3 regions of the Nonomuraea sp. NPDC005692 genome follow, and region 3 is predicted to be linked to each of the others. Evidence: riboswitches for the same ligand, from Rfam matches in the RefSeq annotation. Region 3 holds a riboswitch; each other region holds the start of a gene.

Region 1 (2,257 bases), on a different contig from region 3:
GCTACCGGCGGGTGGCCGGCGACCCGTGCGCGCTCGTCTTCTCCGGTGACGGCCCGCTGGCCGTGGTCGTCGTCGACCTCACGCCCGAGGGCGACCGGATCGCCGCCGTCTACTCGGTCACCAACCCCGACAAGCTCACCGGCGTCCGCTGAGCCGCCGGACGCGGCTAGTTCATCGAGATGTGCACGTGGTCGTAGTGGTTCTCGGTGATGCTGCCGCGGTCGGACATCGAGCGCCAGCCCGAGCCCTGGTTGATGCGCTGCTTCCAGATCACGTACTTGACGCCCAGCTTGGCCTTGTTCTTCAGCGCCCAGTCGGCCAGGCGGTCGCCGAGGGCGTTGTTGACGGCGCTCGGCATGGTGCCGCCCGTGCTCATCATGAAGTCGCAGGCCCGGCCGAGCGGGTGCTCGCCGCTGGAGCCGGACCGGAAGCAGCCCACCTCGTACGGCAGCGAGAAGTTCTTCCGCACCTGCGCCCGCATCAGCTGGGTGCGCGGCGTGATGTTGTCCGAGCCGGACGGCAGCTCGGGCGCCCAGCTCCCGTCGGACTTCTTGCCCGGCCCGAACGGGACAAGGTCCTGGAGCTTCTTCTTGATGTCGTCGATGACGTCCTGGGCGTCGTCGCGCTGCTCGGCCACCTCCGCCGTGCCCGTCTTGAGCTCCGTCGCGAGCGCGGCGGCGGCCGTGGCGGCCTTCTTCTGGTCGTCGCGGGCCTTGGCCACGCTGTCGACGACCGCCTGCTGCTCGGCGGTGAGCTGTTCGAGCACGGCCGCGCCGCCGCCGTCCGGGGTCATCATGAACGCCGGCAGGGAGGTGTCGCCGTTCTGGTAGCGCAGCCGGGCGATCTCGGCGACCCGCTGCTCGGCCGTGGCCACCGCCTGCTCGGCGGCGGTGAGCCGCTGCTGGGCCGCGGTGGCGGCCTGCTGCGCCTTGGCCAGCTCGACGCGCTTGAGGTTGTACGTCTCGATCAGCTTGTCGACCTTGCGGTTGAGCTGCTTGAGCTGGGCCCGCAGCTGCGCCTCCGACGGCTTGGGCGCGGCCGAGACGGCGGCTGACGCGGCGGCCGGATGGACGAGCAGGGCGGTGGCGGTGATGAGACCGACGGCAAGACTCGCGGGGGACGAAGCCGCCACGTGGTTGTTCCTCTCCCTCTGCCGGCCGGGTTAGCTGACGGGTTCGGGCACGGGAGCAGTCCCTACCACTTGCGCGGATTCACCCCGGATGCGATGGGTCCCCGGCTCCCGGGCAACACGCCCGGGATTAGGCGTACAACGGCCGTTATGGCCGATGTCTAACGGGATATTAGTGGTAGATCACGAGTCATGCGACTTTAATGAGAAACCAATTAGTGATCAATCCGTGATCGCAACATGCGTGCCGCCTCCTCCGGCAGCACGTCGTTGACGAAGGCGCCCATGGCCGACTCCGAGCCCGCCAGGTACTTCAGCTTCCCTGGCGCCCGCCTGATGCTGAACAGCTCCAGGTGCAGGTAGGCCAGCTCGCGGCCGTACCGCACCGGCGCCTGGTGCCAGGCCGAGATGTACGGCATCGCCACCCCGAACAGCGCGTCGAGCGCGCGCAGCACCGAGGTGTACAGCGGTGCGAACGCGGCCCGCTCCTCCTCCGACAGCGCCGCCAGGTCGGGCACCTGCCGGTGCGGATACACGTGCACCTCGAACGGCCAGCGCGCGGCGGCCGGCACGAACGCCGTCCAGAGCTCGTTGGCGGCCACCACCCGGGTGCCGGCGGCCCGCTCGGCGGCCAGCACGTCGGCGAACAGGTTGCCGCCCGTGTGCCGCGAGGCGGCCCCGAGCTGGAGCTTGGTGCGCGGGGTCACGTAGGGGTAGGCGTAGATCTGCCCGTGCGGGTGGGGGAGCGTGATGCCGATCTCCTCACCCCTGTTCTCGAAGCAGAACACCTGCTCGACGCCCTCGATGCCGGACAGCTCGGCCGTCCGGTCGGCCCACGCCTCCATGACCAGCCTGACCTGGGCGTTGGAGAGCCTGGAGAAGGAGGAGGAGTGGTCGGAGGTGAAACAGACCACCTCACACCGCCCGACACCCGGTCGCACCTCACTCAGGCCGCCGACATCCCCATAAGTCCCAAAATTTCCGGAGAAAGAGGGGAAGCGGTTCTCGAACACCACCACGTCATAGTCGTGGGCCGGGATCTCCGACGCCCGCGTGTCGGACGACGGGCACAACGGGCACTCGTCGGCCGGCGGCAGGAACGTCCGCGTCTGCCGGTGGCCGGCGATC
Region 2 (2,257 bases), on a different contig from region 3:
CTCCCTGCCCGGCATGGTCGGGGTCGACAACCCCGAGAACCTGCTGGCCGGGCTGGCCATGGCCGGGCAGCTCTCGCGCGAGCGGCTGGAGAAGCTGGCCGCCTTCGACCGCGAGAACAAGGGCCTCAAGGCCGAGCGCGACAACGCCGAGACCGCGCTGGCCGACGCCGACAAGGAGCGGGACGCCGTCCAGCGGGAGCGGGCCGAGGTGCTGAAGCTGGTCGGCCAGCAGAAGAAGCTCCTGGACAAGCTGGGGGCCTACAACCCGGGCAACCCCAACAGCACCGGCATCAAGTACACCGGTCCCGCCTCGGGCAGCGCGGCCGCCGTCCTGCAGTTCGCCTTCGCCCAGGTCGGCAAGCCGTACATCTACGGGGGCACGGGCCCGCGCGGCTACGACTGCTCAGGGCTGACACAGGCCGCCTGGCGCGCGGCCGGTGTCACACTGCCGCGTACGACGTGGCAGCAGTGGGCCTGGGGCGCCGGCCGGAAGGTGGACATCAAGGACCTCCAGCCGGGGGACCTCATCTTCAGCGAGGGGCTCGGGCACGTCAGCATCTACGCGGGCGGAGGCAAGATCGTCCACGCGCCGCAGACGGGGGACGTCGTGAAGGTCGTCCGCCTCGCCGACTACCGCCGCCCCCTGGTCGGAGCCATCCGCCCCTGACCCGCCCCCTGACCGCCCGGCGACCGGAATCGCGGGCGGCTTCGGGCTGTCCGCGACCCCTGAGGCGAAAGGGACAAACGGGGCGAAAGGGTCCTGACAATCGGGTGTGCCGCGAAGTGTGAGAAGGGTCACAAAGCGGTAACGGAACTCGCTGCTCGAGCAGGGATTTCCCCCTTTACTCCCACCTTTATCTGATCTTTACAGCCGGTGTCTCCCTTTGCCAAATCTTGACCCGTCCGCGTAGTTTCTGGCGTCGCGGTCAGCAAGCCATGCGCACCGCGGATCGACATCGGAACCCCCGATGCGGACCAGATGAAAATCCATCGGTCGCCGCCGATATCCCTATGCAGAGACAACCATCGGGCGGCGACCTGCCGAGTCCGTGCAGCCAGGAGGCACGGAGCCGGGGACCCAAAGATCCCGTAATCCCCCGGGATCAGGGGTGAATCGGCGCGTCATCGCGCCGTAGGGCGACTTCCAGGCCCGAATCCGTCAGCTAACCCGGTAGGCGTTCGTGGAAGACACAAGGAGAAATCCTGTCTACCTCCCTGCATAACCCCCGTCTGTCCCGTCTTGCCCTGAGGGGCGTCGCACTCACGATGACCGTGACGGCCGGAGGTGCGGCTCTCCATGCCGTGCCGGCCGGGGCGCAGACGGTGAGCGAATCGGCCGCCAGGCTCACCGCGGTGTCCAGCACCGCCAAGGCGGCCACTGCGAAGTCGGCCAAGTCGGCGAAGACCGCCAGGTCCGCCAAGTCGGCGAAGGCCGCGCGGCAGGCGTCGAAGGCCCGCAGGGCCGTCGCCGTCGCCAAGCATCAGGTCGGCGACCCGTACCGGTACGGGGCCACGGGCCCTGGTGCGTTCGACTGCTCCGGACTCGTCCAGTACGCCTGGAAGAAGGCCGGAGTGCGACTCCCGCGCGTGACGAACAGCCAGTTCGCCCGCATCAAGCGCAAGGTCTCCTGGCGCAATCTCAAGCCGGGCGACCTGATGTTCTTCAACGGGCTGGGCCACGTCGGCATGTATGTCGGCCACGGCAAGATGGTCCATTCGCCGCGGACCGGCGAACGGGTGCGCATCGACAAACTGGGCGGATGGCGGAAGTCGTCGTTCGTCGGCGCGGTGCGTCCCGGCGCGTGACAACGGGCCCCGCCCGGACCATCCCCGGTCCGGGCCGGGGCCTGTCGCATGCCCGGCTTCGTGAAGGGACCGGCCTCCTGAAGGGACCGGTCTGGCGAAGGGGCCGGCCTCGTGAAGGGGCCGGGAGCGTCCTGGGCCGACTAGCATCGGGCCGTGTCCTCGCAGGTGCGTCCGTCCCTCCGCAGTCCGCGTCTGCTCCTTTCGGTGCTGCTGCTGTCGACGGCGGTTCTCGTGGTCGCCGACGCGCCGCCCGCCGCCGTCCTGCCCGCCGGGGCGCGCGGGTTGTGGGGCGACGGCGGTCAGGTGGCCCGCGGCGCGCGGTCCGTGGTCGTGGGGCACCGCGCCGACCCCGGCGTGCTCGCCGACCTCGCCCGCCGGGCGGACCTCGCCGGACGGCGGGTGTCCGCGGTGCTCGGCCGGCCGGTACGCGCGCTGGTCGTCGTGCCGGACT
Region 3 (2,257 bases):
GGTCGCTGTAGAAGAACACCAGGTCGCCGGGGCGCAGCTGGTCGCGGCTGATGTGCGTGCCGGCCGTCCACTGGTCGCCGGTGTAGTGGGGGAGCGAGATGCCCACGCGCTGGTAGGCGGCCATCACCAGGCCGGAGCAGTCGTAGGAGCGCGGCCCCTCCGCGCCCCACACGTACGGCTTGAGCTGCTGGGTGAGCGCCCATTTGGCGGCCTGGGCGGCCTTGCCGTCGCCGATGACCGGCAGGTTGACGCGTACGGCGCGGGTGCCGGGACGGCCCGCCTCGCCGACGGCCCGCCGGTAGAGGTTGCTCTCGACCTTGGTGACCAGCTTGGTGATCTTCGAGCGCTTGCCCTCGAGATCGGTGACGATCTTCTGGACCTCGGCGATGCGGGTCTTGGCGCCGGCCCTGGCCCGCTCGGCGGCCTCCATGGCCTTGGCGAGCTGGTTGACCTCCTCGCCCTGCTGCTGTTCGAGCGCGTACGTGGTCGCGGCCCGGTCGAGGAAGGTCTCGGGGTCGCCGGACTGGGCGAAGGCCAGGGCCTTGTCCAGGCCGCCGGTGATGTAGGCGTTCTGGGCGAGCAGCGAGGCCCTGGCGCGCCTGGCGGCCAGGTCGGACTCGCTGGTGGCCAGGATCTTCTGGGCGGAGTCGTTGGCCTTCTGTGCGGCCTTCAGCCGTTCGCGCTGCTCGTTGTACTGCTCGGCCAGCGTCTCGATCTCTTCGTGCAGCTTCTCCACCTGGTCGGCGAGTTCGGAGAGCGACGGCTTCGGGTCGGCGGCGGCGGAACCGACGGGGACGGCGAACAGCATCGCGGCGATGGTGACGCCGATGACGCCGAGGCGGCGTGTGCGCCTGGCCTGCTCCTGGGGGCGGGCGTGCCTGCCCCCAGACTTCCCCGAGCGGTCGAGCGTCCGCTTCACCAACCGAGCTCCTCTCATCGACGCCGGCCGGGTTAGCTGACGGGTTCGGGCCGGAGCAGCCCTACCGAGATGGTCGGATTCACCCCAAGTGGTGGCGCGAGGTGCTCGCCACCGTTGGTTCCCCGGCTTCCCTTGCGGGAATTGGGCGTGTCTTTCCGCGCGCATTACGCGGAGAACATCGTCGCTGGACACTAATGCACTCCGGGTTCACGCTCAACCGGAACTGCCGAGTCTGTAGAGGTTTCACAACTGAAGGGTCACAAGGTGATCTCGTGGGTAGCCGTACGGAAGCAGGCTTCTGCACCTTTTGTCCAGCATTCAGGGTGCTGAGGTCTGGAGGAAAGCTCCAAGTCGGCTCGTGTTCGCCTGACCACGGGATGTGATGAGATGCCCGAGACGTGGGATTTAGGGCCGAGCCGTAATGAGATCTGTACCCTGGAGAGCCATGGAGCAGGTGGCCGAAGTGGCAGTCCCCGAGACCGCGGTCGTGGTCAGGCGTGCGCGCACGCCCGACGTGCGTGCGATCAGGCGTCTCGTGGACACCTACGCGGGCGCGGGGCCGCGGCTCCTGGAGAAGGCCACGGTCACGCTGTACGAGGACGTCCAGGAGTTCTGGGTGGCCGAGCGGAGCGGGGAGGTCGTCGGCTGCGGCGCGCTCCACGTGCTCTGGGAGGACCTCGCCGAGGTCCGTACGGTGGCCGTCGATCCCGCGTGCCGGGGGTTGGGGGTCGGGCGGCGGATCGTCTCGGCACTCGTCCGGCAGGCGAAGGATCTGGGGCTGCGGCGTGTATTCTGTCTGACTTTTGAGGTCGACTTCTTCGCGAGGCACGGTTTCCGCCCCATCCAGGGCACACCGGTCTCACCCGAGGTCTACGCCGAGTTGCTGGCCTCGTACGACGAGGGTGTGGCGGAGTTCCTTGATCTGGAACACGTCAAACCGAACACCCTTGGCAACACCCGCATGCTGCTGCATCTGACATCGGGTGACGCGGACCTTGACCACTTGGAAAGGTGATTGTTGATACCTATGTCGATACGTTGGGCAGCACAGGCATGTGTCCTGACACGTGCCACATGCGCACTCGAAGCGAGGTGACACGGTGAGCACCGGACAGCCGCCGTACCCACAGGACGATTCCGGCGAGAACCCCGAGTACGGGCAGCACCACGGCCGTCGGCCCGGTGAGCCCGACCCGGACGTGACTGTGGTCGGCTACCGGGCGGACGATGCCTTCGGCCAGCCCCCATACGGTCAGCAGCAGCAACAGGGCTATGGCCAGCAACAGCAGTACGGTCAGCAGCAGTACGGTCAGCAGCAGGGCTACGGCCAGCAGCCCC

Evidence for each region. A riboswitch is a leader RNA that binds a small molecule or an ion and turns the genes downstream of it on or off. The one in region 3 is predicted to bind cyclic di-AMP.
Region 1: it holds a riboswitch for cyclic di-AMP, as region 3 does, so the genes downstream of both, ABZ459_RS36850 (hypothetical protein) here and ABZ459_RS26525 (NlpC/P60 family protein) in region 3, are expected to answer to the same signal.
Region 2: it holds a riboswitch for cyclic di-AMP, as region 3 does, so the genes downstream of both, ABZ459_RS08885 (C40 family peptidase) here and ABZ459_RS26525 (NlpC/P60 family protein) in region 3, are expected to answer to the same signal.

What each region holds. Positions count from the first base shown of each region.
Region 1 is NZ_JBEXYU010000025.1:14,143-16,399, reverse strand. It holds gene sigJ (RNA polymerase sigma factor SigJ) at 1-152, shown strand, start outside; gene ABZ459_RS36850 (hypothetical protein) at 167-1,132, opposite strand; cyclic di-AMP (ydaO/yuaA leader) riboswitch at 1,138-1,276, opposite strand; gene galT (galactose-1-phosphate uridylyltransferase) at 1,345-2,257, opposite strand, start outside.
Region 2 is NZ_JBEXYU010000003.1:135,169-137,425, forward strand. It holds gene ABZ459_RS08880 (NlpC/P60 family protein) at 1-667, shown strand, start outside; cyclic di-AMP (ydaO/yuaA leader) riboswitch at 1,030-1,193, shown strand; gene ABZ459_RS08885 (C40 family peptidase) at 1,324-1,806, shown strand; gene ABZ459_RS08890 (hypothetical protein) at 1,960-2,257, shown strand, end outside.
Region 3 is NZ_JBEXYU010000013.1:167,859-170,115, reverse strand. It holds gene ABZ459_RS26525 (NlpC/P60 family protein) at 1-919, opposite strand, end outside; cyclic di-AMP (ydaO/yuaA leader) riboswitch at 926-1,077, opposite strand; gene ABZ459_RS26520 (amino-acid N-acetyltransferase) at 1,365-1,934, shown strand; gene ABZ459_RS26515 (RDD family protein) at 2,020-2,257, shown strand, end outside.